2 regions of the Streptomyces sp. NPDC059785 genome follow, and region 1 is predicted to be linked to the other one. Evidence: riboswitches for the same ligand, from Rfam matches in the RefSeq annotation. Region 1 holds a riboswitch; the other holds the start of a gene.
The links. A riboswitch is a leader RNA that binds a small molecule or an ion and turns the genes downstream of it on or off. The one in region 1 is predicted to bind glycine.
Positions count from the first base shown of each region.

Region 2: linked by a shared signal. The riboswitch ahead of gcvT (glycine cleavage system aminomethyltransferase GcvT) and the one ahead of gcvP (aminomethyl-transferring glycine dehydrogenase) in region 1 are both predicted to bind glycine.

Region 1 covers NZ_JBHWHV010000001.1:9,197-19,064, forward strand. Annotated here, with positions in the region: gene ACFV6E_RS00050 (MerR family transcriptional regulator) at 1-93, shown strand, start outside; gene ACFV6E_RS00055 (DNA polymerase IV) at 140-1,585, shown strand; gene ACFV6E_RS00060 (PRC-barrel domain-containing protein) at 1,986-2,375, opposite strand; glycine riboswitch at 2,523-2,649, shown strand; gene gcvP (aminomethyl-transferring glycine dehydrogenase) at 2,829-5,714, shown strand; gene ACFV6E_RS00070 (DUF5999 family protein) at 5,824-6,030, opposite strand; gene ACFV6E_RS00075 (hypothetical protein) at 6,539-7,123, opposite strand; gene ACFV6E_RS00080 (glutamate--cysteine ligase) at 7,615-9,135, shown strand; gene ACFV6E_RS00085 (substrate-binding and VWA domain-containing protein) at 9,219-9,868, opposite strand, start outside.
Region 2 covers NZ_JBHWHV010000035.1:53,180-63,047, forward strand. Annotated here, with positions in the region: gene ACFV6E_RS25220 (ABC transporter substrate-binding protein) at 97-1,887, opposite strand; gene ACFV6E_RS25225 (ABC transporter permease) at 1,958-2,965, opposite strand; gene ACFV6E_RS25230 (enhanced serine sensitivity protein SseB C-terminal domain-containing protein) at 3,360-4,157, opposite strand; gene ACFV6E_RS25235 (enhanced serine sensitivity protein SseB) at 4,362-5,135, opposite strand; gene ACFV6E_RS25240 (AAA family ATPase) at 5,255-5,929, opposite strand; glycine riboswitch at 6,120-6,219, shown strand; gene gcvT (glycine cleavage system aminomethyltransferase GcvT) at 6,384-7,514, shown strand; gene gcvH (glycine cleavage system protein GcvH) at 7,616-7,993, shown strand; gene glyA (serine hydroxymethyltransferase) at 8,007-9,269, shown strand; gene ACFV6E_RS25260 (L-serine ammonia-lyase) at 9,477-9,868, shown strand, end outside.

The DNA of each region.
Region 1 (9,868 bases):
CAACTGCACGGCGAGCGCGTCGACACCGGCGAGACGCTGGTGCGGCACAACCCCGCGGACGAGCTGGCCCGGCGGCGCAACAGAGCGGTCTGAGACGCGGGGCACGGCATTGTCAGTGGCGTAGGGCAGCATCGGAGATGTGAGAACCGCGCCCACGATCCTGCATCTCGACATGGATGCCTTCTACGCCTCGGCGGAGCAGGCGGCCAAGCCGAGCCTGCGCGGCAAGGCCGTCGTCGTGGGCGGGCTCGGACCGCGCGGTGTGGTCGCCACCGCGTCGTACGAGGCGCGCGTGTTCGGGGTGCATTCGGCGATGCCCATGGCGCAGGCCCGCCGGCTCGCCCCCAACGCCGCGTATCTGGTGCCGCGCTTCGGGCTCTACAAGGAGATCAGTGAGCAGGTGATGGGGCTGCTGCGGGCGCTGTCGCCGCTGGTGGAGCCGTTGAGCCTGGACGAGGCGTTCGTCGATCTCGAGGCCGGCGGGGTGGCCTGGGACGAGAGATCGGCGCGGCTGGTGGGGGTCAAGCTGCGCGCCGACATCCGGGCCGTCACGGGGCTGACCGGATCGGTGGGGCTCGCCGCGTCGAAGATGCTCGCCAAGATCGCCTCCGAGGAGGCGAAGCCCGACGGTCTCGTCCTGATCGAGCCGGGCACCGAGCGGGCGCTGCTCGGGCCCATGCCGGTACGGACGCTGCCGGGCGTGGGACCCGCGACGGGGGACCATCTGCGCCGGGCCGGGATCACCACGGTCGCGGAGATCGCCGAGGCGGGCGAGGACGAGCTCGTGCGGCTGCTGGGAAAGGCGCACGGGCACGCGCTGTACGCCATGGCGCTGGCGCACGACGAGCGGCCCGTGGTGGCCGAGCGGGAGACCAAGTCGGTCTCCGTCGAGGACACCTACGACGTGGACATCCACGACCGGGTGCGGGTGGGCACGGAGGTGCAGCGGCTCGCGGACCGGTGCGTGCAGCGGCTGCGGGCCGCCGGGCGGTCGGGTCGGACCGTGGTGCTCAAGGTCCGGCGCTACGACTTCTCGACGCTGACCAGGTCGGAGACGTTGCGGGGGCCCACGGACGATCCCGCGGTGGTACGGGAGGCCGCCGCGCGGCTGCTTGAGCCGGTGGACACGACCGGCGGGGTGCGGCTGCTGGGCGTGGGGGTCACGGGGCTCGCCGACTACACGCAGGAGGACCTGTTCGCACAGGCGCTGGCCGCCGCGGGGGAGCCGCCGGGGCGGGAGACCGGGGAGGCCGGTGACGCGGGGGAGACCTCGGAAGCGGCGGAGGTGGCGGAGGGTTCGGTCACGCCGCGGGAGCCCGCCGTGCCGTCGGTGGCGCCGGTGCCGCCCGCCGAGCGGCGCTGGCCCGCGGGTCACGATGTATGCCACGCCGAGCACGGGCACGGGTGGGTGCAGGGCAGCGGCCTCGGCCGGGTGACGGTGCGCTTCGAGACGCCGTACTCGGCCCCGGGCCGGGTCCGCACGTTCCGGACCGACGACCCGGAACTGACACCGGTGGATCCGCTGCCGCTGGTGGCGGGGGCTGAAGGGGAGACGGAGGCGGCGGAGGGGGACGTGCGGGCGTGACCGGGAGGGCGGCTCGCGTCGAGGTGGCGGACGGGGGAGAAGAGCAGGCGGACGGGGGCCGGGGCGGGTGCGATCCGCGCGGAGGTGACGGAGGGGGTGTGTGGGCGTAACCGGCCAAAGAGGCCCGTGTGAAGGCCGGGAGCCGGAAGCGGCGAGCGGGGCAGGCCGACGGGGCCCAGGGTGGATGAGATCCGTACGGAGGTCACGGAGGTGGCCTGCGACGTGGCGGAGGGGGCCTGCGGGAGCTGCGGGAGTGCAGTGGCAGGGGCGGCTCGCGTGAGGCGGCGGACGGGAAGAGCGGGACGGGGAGAGGAGCGGGCGGACGAGTCCGGGGTCGGTGCGATCCGCACGGAAGTGATGCGATCCGCACGGAAGTGATGGAGGGGGACGTGGGGAGGAGTCAGGGGATGTCCCGGGGGGCCTCCGGGGTTGCGACGTGACCGAAGTCGTGGTGGGCGGGTGTGGGGGAGGGCGGGGATGCCAGGTCGAGGCCGTAGTGGTGGTAGAGCTGGAGTTCCTGCTCGGGGGAGAGGTGGCGGCCGACGCCGAAGTCGGGGGCGTCCCTGATGAGGGCGCGGTCGAAGGGGACCCGGAGGGCGCCCTCGATCACTTCGCTGGGCTCCAGCGGGACGAAGGCGTCCCGGCTGAACAGGCCCGTACGTATCGCCGCCCACTCCGGCACCCCGGTCGCGTCGTCGAGATACACCTCGTCGACGGTGCCGAGCCTGGTGCCTTCGCGGTCGAACGCCTTGCGGCCGATCAGGTTGCGCGGATCGATGTCGGTCTGCACGGGCCCTCCTCCTGGTCGCGGCTCAACCATGGGCACTACGGTCGCAACTCGTCCGTAAGCCGTAAGCACTACGAAAGAGCACTTTCGGGGAGGCGGCCACTCGAAAGCCCGTACGTTGTGTGCGCTGGTAGGCTGGCAAATGGCTGCTGACCCCGTGCGGGAGAGTCCTCCGAAGTCTGAAAGTCGAAGTCGAAGCGGAAGTCGACGTCGTCGGAGGCGCCGAAGGAGCAAATCCTCCCCGGAATCTCTCAGGCACACGTACCGCACGGACGAGGTCACTCTGGAAAGCAGGGCGGGGGTCGACGGTCTCCGCTCTCACCGACGGTGAAAGCCGGAGCACCCTCGGGTGGGTCCGGTGAAGCTCTCAGGTCGAGATGACAGAGGGGGAGGCCGTCGGGGTACCCGCGCCGTGGTGCCCCTCGCAGGTCGCGTCAGACCAGGAGGCCTCCCGCAATGACCGCCCACCGTATTCCGCTCTCCCGGCTCGAGCAGGGCATACCGTTCGAACAGCGCCACATCGGCCCCGACCACGAGGCGCGCGCGAAGATGCTCGCCCTGGTCGGATACGGATCACTGGACGAGCTGACGGCCGCCGCGGTCCCGGACGTCATCAAGAACACCGAGGCCCTGGAACTGCCCGGCGCGCGCACCGAGGCCGAGGTCCTCGCCGAGCTGCGTTCCCTGGCCGATCGCAACCAGGTTCTCGACTCCATGATCGGCCTGGGCTACTACGGGACGTTCACCCCGCCCGTCATCATGCGCAACGTCATGGAGAACCCGGCCTGGTACACCGCGTACACGCCGTACCAGCCGGAGATCTCGCAGGGCCGGCTCGAGGCGCTGCTCAACTTCCAGACCATGGTCGCCGAGCTGACCGGGCTGCCGACCTCCGGCGCCTCGCTGCTGGACGAGGGCACCGCCGCCGCCGAGGCCATGTCCCTGTCGCGGCGGATGGGCCGGAACAAGAAGGGCCTGTTCCTGATCGACGCCGACGCGCTGCCGCAGACCGTCGCCGTCATCCGCACCCGCGCCGAACCGACCGGTGTCGAGGTCGTCGTCGCCGACCTGAGCGAGGGCATCCCGGCCGAGATCGCCGAGCGCGAGATCAACGGCGTACTGCTCCAGTACCCGGGCGCCTCCGGTGCCGTACGCGATCTGAAGCCCGTCATCGAGCAGGCGCACGAGCTGGGCGCGATGGTCACCGTCGCCGCCGACCTGCTCGCGCTGACCCTGCTGACCTCGCCCGGTGACCTCGGCGCCGACATCGCGGTCGGTACGACGCAGCGCTTCGGTGTGCCGATGGGCTTCGGCGGGCCGCACGCCGGATACATGGCGGTGCGCGAGAAGTTCGCGCGCAGCCTGCCGGGCCGGCTCGTGGGCGTCTCCGTCGACGCGGACGGACACAAGGCGTACCGGCTCGCCCTGCAAACCCGTGAGCAGCACATCCGCCGCGAGAAGGCCACCAGCAACATCTGTACGGCGCAGGTGCTGCTCGCCGTGATGGCCGGCATGTACGCCGTCTACCACGGGCCCGAGGGGCTGCGGACGATCGCGCGGCGCACGCACCGGTACGCCACGATCCTCGCGGAGGGGCTGACGGTGGGCGGGGCCGAGGTCGTGCACGGCGCCTACTTCGACACGCTGACCGTGCGGGTGCCCGGACGGGCCGCCGCGGTCGTCGCCGCCGCGCGCGAAGGAGCGGTCAACCTGCACCTCGTCGACGCCGACCACGTGTCGATCGCCTGCGACGAGACCACGACGCGCCGGCAGCTCGCCGCCGTCTGGACCGCGTTCGGCGTCGGGGGCGACATCGAGGCGCTGGACGCGTCGGCCGCCGACACGCTGCCCGAGTCGCTGCTGCGCACCGACGACTACCTGACGCACCCGGTCTTCCACCAGCACCGTTCGGAGACGGCGATGCTGCGCTACCTGCGCCGGCTGTCCGACCGTGACTACGCGCTCGACCGCGGCATGATCCCGCTGGGCTCCTGCACGATGAAGCTCAACGCGACCACGGAGATGGAGCCGGTCACCTGGCCCGAGTTCGGCGCGCTGCACCCCTTCGCGCCCGCCGGACAGGCGCAGGGCTACCTGACGCTCATCCGTGAGCTGGAGGAGCGGCTCGCCGAGGTCACCGGGTACGACAAGGTGTCGTTGCAGCCCAACGCCGGTTCGCAGGGCGAGCTGGCCGGACTGCTCGCCGTCCGCGGCTACCACCGCGCCAACGGCGACGAGCAGCGCACGGTCTGCCTCATCCCGTCCTCCGCGCACGGCACCAACGCGGCGAGCGCCGTGATGGCCGGGATGAAGGTCGTCGTCGTGAAGACCGCCGGGGACGGCGAGATCGACGTCGAGGACCTGCGGGCGAAGATCGAGCAGCACCGCGACGAACTCGCCGTGCTGATGATCACGTACCCCTCGACGCACGGCGTCTTCGAGGAGCACGTCGCCGGCATCTGCGCGCAGGTGCACGAGGCGGGCGGCCAGGTGTACGTCGACGGCGCCAACCTCAACGCGCTCGTGGGGCTCGCCAAGCCGGGCCACTTCGGCGGCGACGTCTCGCATCTGAACCTGCACAAAACGTTCTGCATCCCGCACGGCGGCGGCGGTCCCGGCGTCGGCCCGGTCGGCGTGCGCGCGCACCTGGCGCCGTACCTGCCGAACCACCCGTTGCAGCCCGCCGCCGGTCCGAAGACGGGCGTCGGTCCGATCTCGGCCGCGCCGTGGGGCTCCGCGGGCATCCTGCCGATCTCGTGGTCGTACGTGCGGATGATGGGCGGCGAGGGGCTGAAGCGGGCCACGCAGGTGGCGGTGCTGTCGGCGAACTACATCGCCAAGCGCCTCGAGCCGCACTTCCCGGTGCTGTACACCGGGCCCGGCGGGCTCGTCGCGCACGAGTGCATCATCGACCTGCGCCCGCTCACCAAGGCGACTGGGGTCAGCGTCGACGACGTGGCCAAGCGGCTGATCGACTACGGCTTCCACGCGCCGACGATGTCGTTCCCGGTGGCCGGCACGCTGATGATCGAGCCGACCGAGTCCGAGGACCTGAGCGAACTCGACCGGTTCTGCGAGGCGATGATCGCCATCCGCGCGGAGATCGAGAAGGTCGGCGCCGGCCAGTGGCCCGCGGACGACAATCCGCTGCGCGGTGCCCCGCACACCGCCGCCGCGCTGGGCGGTGACTGGGAGCACGCCTACAGCCGCGAGGAGGCCGTCTTCCCGGCGGGAGTCTCGGCCGCCGACAAGTACTGGCCGCCGGTGCGCCGCATCGACCAGGCGTACGGCGACCGGAACCTGGTCTGCTCCTGCCCGCCGCTGGACGCGTACGCCGAGTAGCGGCCGCCGCCGGACATGCGTCGGGGCCGGTTCGGAGCGTCTGCTCCGGGCCGGCCCCTCATGTGTACGGTGTGCACCGGGCGGCTGTGGCAGCCGCCCGGTCGGTGGCTCAGGCGGCCGTCATCACCTGGTCCGGGCCCAGCGGGCGGTGCGGGGCGATGATCCGGCCGTCCGGCAGGAGCTCACCGGTGTCCTCGAAGAGCACAACGCCGTTGCACAGCAGGCTCCATCCCTGCTCCGGGTGGTGGGCCACATGGAGTGCGGCTTCCCGGTCGGCGGAGTCGGCTGTCGGACACGGTGGCTGGTGCTGGCACATGGATGGGATCTTTCGCTTCGTCGTGACGAATGAGATGGCTGTTCTGTCTGTCCTGCGGCTCGGAACGTCGTTCATGGCCGCCCCCCGTTGATAAGTCGGTCTGGAACCAGTGTTGCCCCACGGGCGTCAATCCGCAGGGATTTCCCAGCAGCACTTCTCACAGGTTGATGACGCATCACCCGCGCGGACGGTTCATCTCAACTCAGCCGTCTTTTCGGATGGTTCGGCGTGGTCGGATGGGGCTAGTCAGGACGGGACGAGGGGTGTTCCGGGCTCTTTCGAGCGACCGGCAGCACGGAAGAGCGAAGTTGCCCCCCGCCCGGGAAAACCGGCGGGGGCCCACGCGACAACCCGTGCCGGTTTGCGGTGGTAAACCGGGGCGCGGGGCACCGGGGCCGGGGGGTGGTCCGGGCTCTTCCGCGCGCCCGGCCGCCCGGACGCGCGACGGCCCCCGCGGCCGTGAAACGGCGGCGGGGCACTTCGCGATACGCGTTCCGTGTTCGCGTTCTTACGCGGGCGAGCTGAGCAGCGGGGCCGGGGTGAGCCGGTGGGTGAGCACGGGCAGCAGTTCGGCGACGCGGTGCGGGCGGTGGGCCGCGATACCGGGCGGTGCGGGCGCCAGGGGAACCAGCAGGTCGGTGGCGGCCGGATGCCCGGTGGCGGCGTCCGCGCGGCAGTCGCCGTGCAGCCACAGGGTGAGCATGTAGAGCTCCGGCACGGACAGCAGCCGGGGCTGGTAGGCCTTCTGCACGTTCTCCGCGTGCCGCAGGGCACGCTCGGTGGCGGCGACGTAGGGGCCCTCGAAGAAGTGCGAGAACGCCCAGCCGTCGGGGGTCAGCCTGGTGTCGGCCGCGGCCACCGCGCGCTCACCGCAGCGGATCAGAAAACGCCACCCGGAGAGCCGGGTGGCGGAGGCGCCCGCGGGGGTGATCCGGTCCAGGACGTGTACGGGCAGCGGGAGTTCGGGGGTGGCCGGTCCCTGGGCCTTGCGCAGGGACGGGGTGCGCGCCTCGTGGACCGCGGTGGGTGAACCGAGTGCCGTGAGGACCGAGCGCAGGGCGGGCGCGGGAGCCGGGGAGACATGCAGGGGCATGGTGGGTCGCCTCTCATTCGACAGGCAGGGGGGCGCGAGGGCGGGGGCGGACGGCGCTGTCAGCTCTCGGGTCAGAGGGGCGGATGCAATGACGGCGAGCGCCAACTCTCTGCCTCGTTTGCGGAGTTTATACGATGCGTGTTCAGACAGTGTTTCGGCTAGCTGTTCCGGGGATGACGAACAAGGGCCTAATCAGTCGGTAATAGGCGGGGCTTCATCCCTGTTTCGAACCGCTCGCTCGCCGCTGACCTCGCATTTTCGTGCGCGCGCGGACGGCTGATTCTCGTCGGCGTTTTTCACCAGGGCCGGTGGGACAGAAACTGCGCTCTGTTCCATGCCTGACGAATGTGCCAGAGGATACCCGTGTCCAGCGTAGCGGGCCCCGGGAGTCGCCGGGACGTTATGGATCGCGATGCCGGGGCATCATGAGCGGTGACCGTGCACTACAGCGGCCGATTCCTCGGTCTGCCCATCCGAGAAGGGACGCTTCGATGGGAGAGAAGGTCGTGGCGGGTTCGTTCGACCTGTCCGACCGCCAGCGCTACCGCGACAAGTTGCGGCAGTGCCTGACGGTACTGGAGAGGCTGCTGAAGGAGCAGCGCTTCGAGCGTCCGCGGGACCTGATGGGGCTGGAGATCGAGCTGAATCTCGCGGGGCCCGACGGTATGCCCCGCATGATGAATGCGCAGGTTCTCGAGCGGATAGCGAGCCGTGATTTTCAAACAGAACTCGCCATGTTCAATCTGGAAGTGAACATTGCTCCCCATCGACTGGGCGGGCGGGTATTCGATCAGCTCGCCGAGGAACTGCGCACGTCCCTCGCGTACGCCGACCGCAAGGCCCGTGAGGTCGACGCCGGAATCGTGATGATCGGCATTCTGCCGACCCTCGGCCGGGACGACCTGGTCTCCTCCAACCTTTCCGACGTCGACCGCTACACCCTGCTCAACGACCAGATCGTGGCCGCCCGCGGGGAGGATTTCCGGCTCGACATCGAAGGGGTGGAGCGGCTCGTCTGCACCTCGGGATCGATCGCGCCCGAGGCCGCCTGCACCTCCGTACAGCTGCATCTCCAGGTGACGCCCGGACGGTTCGCAGATGTGTGGAACGCGGCGCAGGCGATCGCCGCCGCGCAGGTCGCAATCGGCGCCAACTCGCCCTTCCTGTTCGGGCACGAGCTGTGGCGGGAGTCGCGGGTGCCGCTCTTCCTCCAGTCCATCGACACGCGGTCGCCGGAGCTCCAGGCCCAGGGGGTGCGTCCGCGCACCTGGTTCGGCGAGCGGTGGATCTCCTCCGCGTACGACCTCTTCGAGGAGAACCTGCGCTACTTCCCGGCGCTGCTGCCGATCTTCGACGACGAGGACCCGCAGGAGGTGCTCGACGCCGGCGGCGCACCGAAGCTGGCCGAGCTGGTGCTGCACAACGGCACCGTCTACCGCTGGAACCGGCCGGTGTACGACATCGCCGGCGGCGTCCCGCACCTGCGCGTGGAGAACCGGGTGCTGCCCGCCGGGCCCACGGTCACTGACGTAGTCGCCAACACCGCCTTCTACTACGGGGTGGTGCGCGCGCTCGCCGACGAGCCGCGGCCGGTGTGGACGCGGCTGCCGTTCGAGAAGGCCGCCGCCAATTTCGAGGCCGCCTGCCGCGACGGCATCGAGGCGCGCCTCGAGTGGCCGCGCCGGGGCAGGCACGGCGGGACCACGACGATGGACGCCGTGCACCTGGTGCGCGAGGAGCTGCTGCCGCTGGCCGCGGCGGGCCTTGACGCCTGGGGCGTCGAGCCGGTCGACCGGGACTTCTACCTGGGCGTGATCGAGGAGCGGTGCCGGCGCCGGGTCAACGGCGCGAGCTGGCAGGCGGCCACGTTCCACCGCGCACTGGAGAAGGGGCTCTCCCGTGAGGCCGCCCTGGCCGCGACCACCAAGCGCTACAGCGAACTGATGCTCACCGGTGAACCGGTCCACACCTGGCCGGTGGGGCTGCCGGAGGCGGTGGCGTCGGGGCGGTGAGCAGCCGGGAGGCATCGGAGCGGTGAGCTGCGGGTGCTTGGCGTGACCGGAGGCCAGGTGCGGCTGCCGGCCACACGTACGGGTCAGTTCTGGGTGCTTGCCGCGACTATGGCCTTGAGCATGACCGCCTGGATCTGCGAGGGCTCGTTCACCTTGTGGCCCGAGCCGCCGGTCGCCGCGGCGATCTGCTGGGCCTCCCGTTTGTCGGCCTCCGGGCCCACGGCGATGAGGATCAGCGGCACCGGCCGCTCCGGGTCGGCGAGCTTCTGCAGCTCCTTGACGAGGCGGGTGCGCGAGACGCTGCCCGGGTCCTCGTTGACCCCGTCGGTCAGCAGGACCACCGCGTTGAACTTGCCCTTCGCGTACGACCCGGTGGCCGCCTCGTACGCGGCGAGCGTGGTGTCGTACAGGCCGGTCGCGCCGTCCGGGACCGGGGCGAGGCGGCCGAACGCGGCGGACAGCCGGTCCCGCTGGGTGCCGTCGCCCTCGCGGGCGCCGAGCCGTTCGGTCGGTACGAGCACCCGGTAGTCGCGGGCCCCGTCGAGCCGCGTGGCGAAGTCCCACAGCCCGATCTCGTCCTCGGCGGTGAAGGTCGCGAGGGCCTGCCGCAGCGACTCCCTCGTCACGTCCATCCGGGACCGGCCGGTGCCGGGCACCTCCTCGGCCATGGAGGCGGAGGCGTCGACGACCGTGGTGATCCGGGCGTTCTGCACGGTGATCGTCCACATGCCGA
Region 2 (9,868 bases), on a different contig from region 1:
TTATGGACGTGGGAGGTGCCCCCGGGTGGCCCGCGGGTCACGCCGCTCCGGCCTTCACCTGCCTTTCGTGCCGTATGGCGGGTGCGCCGGTTGTGGTTACTTCTTCAGGCCCAGGTTCACGAAGTCGTAGTAACCGCTGTAACCATCGGTCGTGTAGACGTTCGCGAGCCGGGAGCCGCGCCAGTTGAGGAACTTCTCGAAGGTGAAGGGCAGGTAGTACGCGCCCTCCATGACCTTGTGGTTGATCTGCTTGGCGATGTCCGCCTTCTTGGCGTCGTCGAGCTCGGCGGCGTAGTCCTCGAAGAGGCCGTCGATCGACTTGTCCTTGATCTGGGCGTAGTTGTTGTTGCCGCTCTCAAGGATGTACTGGCTGTCCCACAGCGGCTGGCCGTAGCCGGCGACGGACGGGAAGTCCGGGCCCCAGCCCATGATGATGATGCCGTAGCCCTTCTTCTTCACGTTGGCGGGGCTGCCGATGATGCCGGAGGACTGGGCGCCGTCGTACTGGTCGATGTCGACCTCGATGCCGACCTTCTTCAGCGAGGCCTGGAGGGACTCGGCGGTGGCGACCTCGACCGGCTTGTTGTTGCGGACCGCGATGGTGGTCTTGAAGCCGTTCGGCTTGCCGCAGGCCTTCAGCTCTTCCTTGGCCTTCTCGACGTTGCCGCTCTTGTTCGTCGTGGCGATCTCGAACGGGTCGTAGTCCTGGCCCTCGGAGCCGGGGACGGCCGGCGGCAGCATGTTGGTGCCGATGTCGCCACCGGCGACCGGGCCGCCACGGGCGGTCTGCAGCGACACGTGGTCGGCGCCGTAGATCACGGCCTTGCGGCAGTGCTCGTTGTCGAACGGCTTCACGGTCTGCGGGAAGACCGCGTACCGGATGAAGCCGGAGACCGGGTTGTCCAGGTTGGCCTTGTGCTCCTTCAGGGCGGTGGTGCGGCCCTGCGGGGACATGCCGGTCTGGGTGATGTCCAGGTCGTAGTCGCCGGCGATCAGACGCTGGTCCATGTCGTTGGCGTTGGTGAACAGCGTCAGCGAGACCTTGTCCGGGTACGCCTTGCGGATCGGGTCCGAGGACGCCTTCCAGTTCTCGTTGCGGACGAGGACCAGCTTCTTGTTCGGCGTGTACGACTCGAACTTGTACGGGCCGGAGGAGAACGGGTGCAGGCCGTACTTGGACTTGGTGTCCTTGTCCTGGCGGACCGGGGAGGCCGAGGTCAGCGCGAGCATCGCCTCGAAGTCCGAGTTGGCCTTCGGGAGCTTGAAGACGATCGTCTTGTCGTCGGGCGTCTCGATCGCCTTCAGACCCAGCTTGTCCTTGGACGTGTCCTTGTACGGGCCCTTGTACTCACCCTTGGGGTCGAGGGCGTCCCGCAGGTAGACCGGACCGCCGGACAGCACGTCCTGCGCCCAGACGCGCTCGATGCCGTACTTGATGTCCTTCGACGTGATCGCCTTGCCGTCCTCCCACGTGGCACCGTCACGCAGGGTGTACGTGTAGGTCTTGCCGTCGTCGGAGATCTTCGCCATGGAGGTGGCGAGGTCCGGAGTGAGCTCGGCACCCTTGGCGCCCGGCTCGGTCTTGGTGGTGACCAGCTGACGGCTGTAGTAGCGGGAGAAGTCCCACATGAAGCCGTAGTAGCCGCGCGTGGTGTCCCACGAGTCGGCGTCCTGGGCGCCCGCGAACTTCAGCTCGCCGCCCTTCTTGACCAGCGAGGCCTGGGCGACCTTGTTGTTCGCGGCGTCGAAGCCGGCCGCGCCGGTCTTGGAACCGCCGTCGCTGTCACTGTCACCGCCGCCGCACGCCGCCGTGGCCAGCAGAGCAGCTACCACGGCAGCGGCGGCAGCAGCCTGCTTGCGCCGCCCTGTGGTGCTTTGGGTTGTCACTCGGATCCTCCGGTGTTGGTTTCGGCCCGCCGTTGATGAGAGATACGGGCCCGTCAGGTGGTACGGCAGTTCAGCGGGAACCCTTCGGGTCGAGCGCATCGCGTACGCCGTCGCCGAAGAGGTTGAAGGAGAGCACGGTGATGAAGATCGCTACGCCGGGGATCACCATGTACATGGGGTCCGAGTCGTAGTAGTCGATCGCCGACGACAGCATCTGTCCCCAAGAGGCGGTCGGCGGCTTGACGCCCACGCCGAGGAAGCTGAGCGCCGCCTCGGTGAGGATGTTGGTCGGGATCATCATGGTCGTGTACACGATGATCGGGGCGACGAGGTTGGGCAGCAGCTCCTTGAACAGGATGTAGAACCGCCCGGCACCCAGGCTGCGCGCGGCCTCCACGTACTCCCGCTCACGCAGCGAGAGCGTCTGACCGCGCACCACACGGCCCACGTACGGCCAGCCGAAGAAGCCGATCACCAGGATCATCACGAACAGGCGCACGCCCGTACCGGTCAGGCCCAGCATCTCGTTCGGCATGACCGAGACCAGCGCGATGATGAAGAGCAGTTGCGGGAACGCCAGCAGACCGTCCATGACCCGGCTGATGGCCGCGTCGACCCAGCCGCCGAAGAAGCCGGCCAGGATGCCGAGGACGGTGCCGAGCGCGACGGCGACCAGCGCCGACAGGAAGCCGACCAGCAGCGAGACACGGGCGCCGTAGACGATGCGCGCGAAGATGTCACGGCCGCTGACCGGCTCGACGCCGAGGAGGTGGTCGCCGCTGATGCCGCCGAGTGACCCCGTGGGGGTCGAGAACAGCGGGTCGATCAGGTCCTCGTGGTGGGTCTCCGGGTCCTGGCCGACCAGGTTCGCGATCACGGGAGCGAGGATCGCGATCACGATGAGCAGGAGCACGACGGCACCGCCCGAGAGGGCGAGCTTGTCACGCTTGAGGCGCTCCCAGGCGATGCGGCCGAGCGAACGCCCCTGTACCGCCTTGGCGTCGGCGCCGACCACCGCCGCTTCCTCGGCCGCGCTCGGGGCCGCTTCCGCGGTCGGCTCGTGCAATGGTGCCGTCATCGTGGCAGGGACCCCTCTCAACCGGCGGTAGCCGGCCCACGCGTGCCGCTGTGGCGGCATGATCAGTCCGTCGTACACAGGGGCGAACGCCCCTGGACGGGGAGTCTTCAACGCCTCGGCGATCTGTTGCCAGAGCTGACGGCCAATGGATGCGCAAACGTGATGCAGGTAGGAGGGTTCCGTTATGCGGACGGTGGGTAACAGGGGGCGGACACGGGGCAGTTGGGACACGAGTGGCCATCAGGACCACTAACGCCCCCTGTCACCACCAAAGCGGACAACCCGCGCTTTCGCTCACGGAAGCGCTGGTCAGCACGGTGCGGAGGCAGACCAACACGCGCGGTGCGCACCCGAGTTCCGATGAAGCGGAATCCGGGACACCGGTCTGTCCCGCTCAGTAGGGGCGTGGCTGAGGGTAGCCGTATCCGCCGGGGACGGGTGCCTGGGCCGGGGCGGCGTGCGCCTCGCGGTCGTAGAACGGCCGGGCGCTGGCCCCCATCCACAGGGCCACCGGGTCGTACGCGTCCGACATCGCGACGGTGGAGACGGGCAGCCCGTCCGGGACCGCGCCGATGGACTGCTGCATCATCGCGCGCACCGAGTCGACGGCCGGCGGCGAGGTGTCGTAGACGTCGAGGCCGATGGCCAGGTAGGGCGCCCCGAGCGAGGGCTGCACCCAGGCGCGGCGCAGCGAGCGCACGGCGGGGGTGCGGTGGGCGTTCTGCGTGAGCAGGGCGTAGAACTGCGGGATCTCGATGCCCGGTTCGGACAGCCTGAGCGGGCCCGCGGGCTGGCGCTCCAGGCCCGTGGCGATCCGCCGCAGGTCGAGCCAGGGGATGCCGACGCCGCCGCCGGGGGCGTGCGGATTCAGCCAGAGGCCGTAGTGGTCGGGGTAGAGGGTGCGGGCGACGTCGAGGCCGTCGACCACCTCGTAGCTGCGGTTCCAGCCGCTGGCGGACAGCTCCTGGGCGGAGGTCACACAGGGCGCGTAGCCGTACCCGTCGACCTCCATGTTTCCGTACTGGGCGTCCGGGGAGCCGGCCTGGCCGTGCCAGAGCAGCATCCAGACCTGGCCGTTCGACGGCGTCGCGAGCGCACGGAGGAGTGCCTCGTAGGCGTCGTAACGCCCCGGGGTCACCTGGCGCAGCATGTGCTCGACCTGCCCGGTCGCGGCCGTGCCCGACGCGCTCACCCTCAACCGCCCCTTCGCGAACATGTCACGTTGTACTCACCCATTGCTCCGGAGGTGCTGTGTACGGCATCCCGACCGGAATCACGCCAACACCTCGACCGAGCCATGAAACCAGCTTAAGCGGCGTTCCTGACAGCGACTTGACGCACGGCCCGACGGGCGTGCGCGGTGTCGCCGTTCCGGCGGGCCCTGGAACCCGCACCGTCAGTACTCCCGCTGGTAGAAGGGGCGCACCCGGGCGCGCATCCAGTCGGCGACCGGATCCTGGGTGACGTCCAGGAGCACCAGGTTCACCGGCCGGTCGACGGGGACCCGGCCGAGGGCGCGGCCCAGCGCGTCCAGCGGGAGCGTACGGGCGGGGCCCTCCCAGTCGGAGAGCTCCACGCCGACGAACATCACCGGCTCGTCGCCCTCGATGCTCGCCAGGCAGCGGCGGGCGGTGAGCACGACGCCGGTCCCGGCGAACTCCTCGGAGGCGGCGGTCAGGAAGTCCACCGGATCCTCCTGCCAGTCCGGCTCGAAGAGCCGCACCCGGCCGCCGCTCGCGGGCCCGTCGAGCGGGGTCCGCCCGGTGCGGCACAGCTCGGCGACGGCGGGCGGCGGCAGCGGTACGCCGACCACGCCGTCGGGGTTGACGGCGATGCCGACCTGCGGGGGCAGTCCGCGCGCGAACTCGACGGCGGGGGCGACGGTGCAGCCCATGTGGCCGCCGACGACGTGGCGGAACTGCTCCTCCGAGCTGAAGACGGGGACGTAGGGCCGCCCCTCTATCTCCATGGTGGGCAGGTCGAGCGGGCCGCTGTGCGGGCCGCCGCCGTTCGGCAGGGGTATCCACAGGAAGCTGCGGCCGAGGACCTCGACGATCCGGCCGCCGGCCGAGGGCACTCCGAGGGACGCGGAGAGCACCTCCTCCAGTTCGTTGCCGGGCCATCCGCCGTGCGAATGGGAGTGCGGGTGCGCCTGTGCCGGGATGTCCATCTGTCTACCGCCTGCTGTGAACCGCTGTTCCGGCTGGAAACCCTAACGGGTGAGGCGCCACCGGGGCCCTTCACCGGCCACCCGGCACCGGCGCCCGGCCGGGGTCCGTGCACGCGATCTCAGCCGCCGAAGTCGATCCGGCGCAGCACGTCGGCCGCGTCCCGGTCGATCAGGACCGCCGAGCCGCAGCCCGCCGGCAGGGTGCCCCGCTCCACCGCGCGCAGCAGCCGGCCGGCCGCGCGGCGGTGGCGCAGGAAGGCGTAGCGCGTGACGCCGCGGCCGCGCTCGCGCTGGCCGTCGAGGGCGGTGCCGGGTGCGACGTCGAGGAGGAGCAGGTGCAGGGTGCCGCCGCGGCGCCGGGCCTCGCGGGCGAGCCAGCGGCGCACCCAGCTCTGGGTGCCGCAGTCGTGCACGACGACTCCGGTGCCCGAGCGCAGGGCGCGGCGCAGCCCGGCGTAGTGCGCGACCCGGACGAGGGGGCGGTAGACCCCGTACGGCAGGAAGCCCGGGAGCCGGGTGTCCCAGCGGTCGCGGGTGTCCTGGGAGTCGACGCGCGGGCCGCGTACGGCCCGGCGCATCAGGGTCGACTTGCCGCTGCCCGGCAGACCGGTGACCACGACGAGGTCGGCGGCGCCGAAGGAGAGGCCGTGCGGGCTGCGGCCGCCGCGCTCGCGCAGATCGCGGACGACGGCCCGGGGCAGCGCTGCGCACGCCTCCCGGGCCGGGACACCGGGCTGCTCGGGCAGTGCGAGGCCCGGGCCCGTCGCGTACGCCGTGGTCCTGTTCACCGTGATCGTCCTCCCCTTGGGTCCGGAGTCCCATCCCCGTCGAGTGTAAAGAGAAGGTAATGCGCGGGTCTCCTGTTTCCGTCCGTGTCCTGCCACAGGCCCGTTACAGGACACTGTGCGGGCCACACAGGGACCGCCCCTCACGTGTTTCACGGATGCGTGCGATGATGTGCCCGCCAACTGCATACCGGCCGCTTGAATCCGCGCGGGAGAGTCCCCGGGGCACCGTCCTCAGGGCGCCGAAGGAGCAAGTCCCTCCCTTGAATCTCTCAGGCCCCACATACCGCGCGGGCGAGGCACATCTGAAAAGCGGGCCGCCGACCGGCGGCTCCACCCAAGGTGCAAGTCATGATCACGGAAGTGCCGGTCAGCCGGTGCCCGGGAGTCACGACGAACCTCTCAGGTTCCGATGACAGATGGGGAGGAACGACCTCGCCGTCACGCCTTGGGAGCCCCACCGATGAGCAGTAACGCCCCCCGTCACACCGCCCTGGACGCGCTGCACCGCTCGCTCGGCGCGACGATGACCGACTTCGCCGGCTGGGACATGCCGCTGCGCTACGGCTCCGAGCGCGACGAGCACCTCGCGGTGCGCTCCCGGGCCGGCCTCTTCGACCTCTCCCACATGGGCGAGATCACCGTCACCGGGCCCGACGCGGCCAGGCTCCTCGACTTCGCCCTGGTCGGCAACATCTCCTCGGTCGGCGCGGGCCGGGCCCGCTACACGATGATCTGCCGCGAGGACGGCGGCATCCTGGACGACCTGATCGTCTACCGGCTCGGTGACGCCGGGGCCGCCCCGCACTACATGGTCGTCGCCAACGCCTCCAACGCCCAGGTGGTCCTGGACGCGCTGACCGAGCGCGCCGCGGGCTTCGACGCCGAGGTGCGCGACGACCGCGACGCCTACGCCCTGCTCGCCGTCCAGGGTCCCGAGTCCCCGGGCATCCTCGCCTCACTCACGGACGCCGACCTCGACGGCCTGAAGTACTACGCGGGCCTGCCCGGCACCGTCGCCGGTGTGCCCGCGCTGATCGCCCGCACCGGCTACACGGGCGAGGACGGCTTCGAGCTGTTCGCCGCTCCCGCCGACGCGGAGCGGCTGTGGCAGGCGCTGACCGAGGCGGGCGCGCAGGCCGGGCTCGTCCCCTGCGGCCTGTCCTGCCGCGACACGCTGCGCCTGGAGGCGGGCATGCCGCTGTACGGGCACGAGCTGACGACGTCGCTCACCCCCTTCGACGCCGGTCTCGGCCGGGTCGTGAAGTTCGACAAGGACGGCGACTTCGTGGGGCGCGCGGCGCTCGCCGAGGCCGCCGCCAAGGCGCAGGAGAACCCGCCGCGGGTGCTGGTCGGCCTCGTCGCCGAGGGCCGCCGGGTCCCGCGCGCGGGCTACCAGGTGGTCGCGGGCGGGACCGTGATCGGCGAGGTCACCTCCGGCGCGCCGTCCCCGACGCTGGGCCGGCCGGTCGCGATGGCGTACGTCGACGCCGCGCACGCCGCCCCCGGCACGCAGGGCGTCGGCGTGGACATCCGGGGCACCCACGAGCCGTACGAGGTCGTGGCGCTGCCGTTCTACAAGCGCCGGAAGTAGTCCGGAAGCGGTCCGTGAGCAGTACGGCCGCCTCTTCGCAGTGGGCCGGTACACACCGGCACGTTCCCCAGCAGTCCCCCGCGTACAGGAGAATTCAAGCCATGAGCAACCCCCAGAAGCTGCGTTACAGCAAGGAGCACGAGTGGCTGTCGGGCGCCGAGGACGGCGTGTCGACGGTCGGCATCACGGAGCACGCGGCCAACGCGCTCGGCGATGTCGTGTTCGTCCAGCTCCCGGAGGTCGGTGCCACGGTGACCGCGGGCGAGACCTGCGGCGAGCTGGAGTCGACCAAGTCGGTCAGCGACCTGTACTCGCCGGTCACCGGTGAGGTCACGGAGACCAACCAGGACGTGGTGGACGACCCGTCGCTGGTGAATTCCGCCCCCTTCGAGGGCGGCTGGCTGTTCAGGGTCCGCGTCTCGGACGAGCCGGCGGATCTGCTCTCCGCGGACGAGTACACCGAGTTCTCCGGCAGCTAAGGACCGACCCCCGATGTCACTTCTCAACACGCCCCTGCACGAGCTGGACCCGGACGTCGCCGCCGCCGTCGACGCCGAGCTGCACCGCCAGCAGTCCACCCTGGAGATGATCGCCTCCGAGAACTTCGCGCCGGTCGCGGTCATGGAGGCCCAGGGCTCGGTCCTGACCAACAAGTACGCCGAGGGCTACCCGGGCCGCCGCTACTACGGCGGCTGCGAGCACGTCGACGTGGTCGAGCGACTCGCCATCGACCGGGTCAAGGCGCTCTTCGGCGCCGAGCACGCCAACGTGCAGCCGCACTCGGGCGCGCAGGCCAACGCCGCCGCGATGTTCGCGCTGCTCAAGCCGGGCGACACGATCATGGGCCTGAACCTCGCGCACGGCGGGCACCTGACCCACGGCATGAAGATCAACTTCTCTGGCAAGCTCTACAACGTGGTCGCGTACCACGTCGACGAGGAGACCGGGCAGGTCGACATGGCCGAGGTCGAGCGCCTGGCCAAGGAGTCGAAGCCCAAGCTGATCGTGGCCGGCTGGTCCGCGTACCCGCGGCAGCTCGACTTCGCCGCCTTCCGCCGGATCGCGGACGAGGTCGGCGCGTACCTGATGGTCGACATGGCGCACTTCGCCGGTCTGGTCGCCGCGGGCCTGCACCCCAACCCGGTGCCGCACGCCCACGTCGTCACCACGACCACCCACAAGACGCTGGGCGGTCCGCGCGGTGGCGTGATCCTGTCCACCGCCGAGCTGGCGAAGAAGATCAACTCCGCGGTCTTCCCCGGTCAGCAGGGCGGTCCGCTGGAGCACGTGGTCGCCGCCAAGGCCGTCGCCTTCAAGGTCGCCGCCTCCGACGACTTCAAGGAGCGCCAGCGGCGCACCCTGGACGGGGCGCGCATCCTGGCCGAGCGGCTGGTCCGCGACGATGTCAAGGCCGTCGGCGTCGACGTCCTGTCCGGCGGCACGGACGTGCACCTGGTCCTGGTCGACCTGCGCGACAGCGAGCTGGACGGACAGCAGGCCGAGGACCGCCTCCACGAGGTCGGCATCACGGTCAACCGCAACGCGATCCCGAACGACCCGCGCCCGCCGATGGTCACCTCCGGGCTCCGTATCGGCACGCCCGCCCTGGCCACCCGCGGCTTCGGGGCCGAGGACTTCGCCGAGGTCGCCGACATCATCGCCGAGGCACTGAAGCCGTCGTACGACGCGGAGAGCCTCAAGGCCCGGGTGTCCGCACTCGCGGACAGGCACCCGCTGTACCCCGGCCTGAAGTGATGCACGGCATTTTCGCGGGCCGGAAGAGTTTTCGTACGCTTTGAGACGTACGAAACCCTCCATACGGACGTACGGGGCATCGCGCACATGCCCGAGCCGGCGCGGTGCCCCGTTCCTTGCGTCCGCCCGCCCCAGGCACCACCCCCCGCACCCCCGCACCATCCGTCGGCCGACAACGGCGTCTGCCGAAACGTTTAGGAGTCCACCGTGGCCATCTCGGTCTTCGACCTGTTCTCGATCGGCATAGGCCCCTCCAGCTCCCACACCGTGGGCCCGATGCGCGCGGCCCGCATGTTCGCCCGGCGGCTGCGAGGCGAAGGGCTCCTTCAGCCCACGGCCGCGGTCCGCGCCGAGCTGTACGGCTCGCTGGGCGCGACCGGCCACGGCCACGGCACCCCCAAGGCGGTGCTGCTCGGCCTGGAGGGCGCCTCGCCGCGCACGGTGGAGGTGGAGACGGCGGACGACCGGGTGGAGGCGATCCGCGCCGGCGGCCGGCTGCGGCTGCTCGGCGAGCACGAGATCGCCTTCTCCTTCGACGACGACCTGGTGCTGCACCGCCGCAAGGCGCTGCCCTACCACGCGAACGGCATGACCCTGTG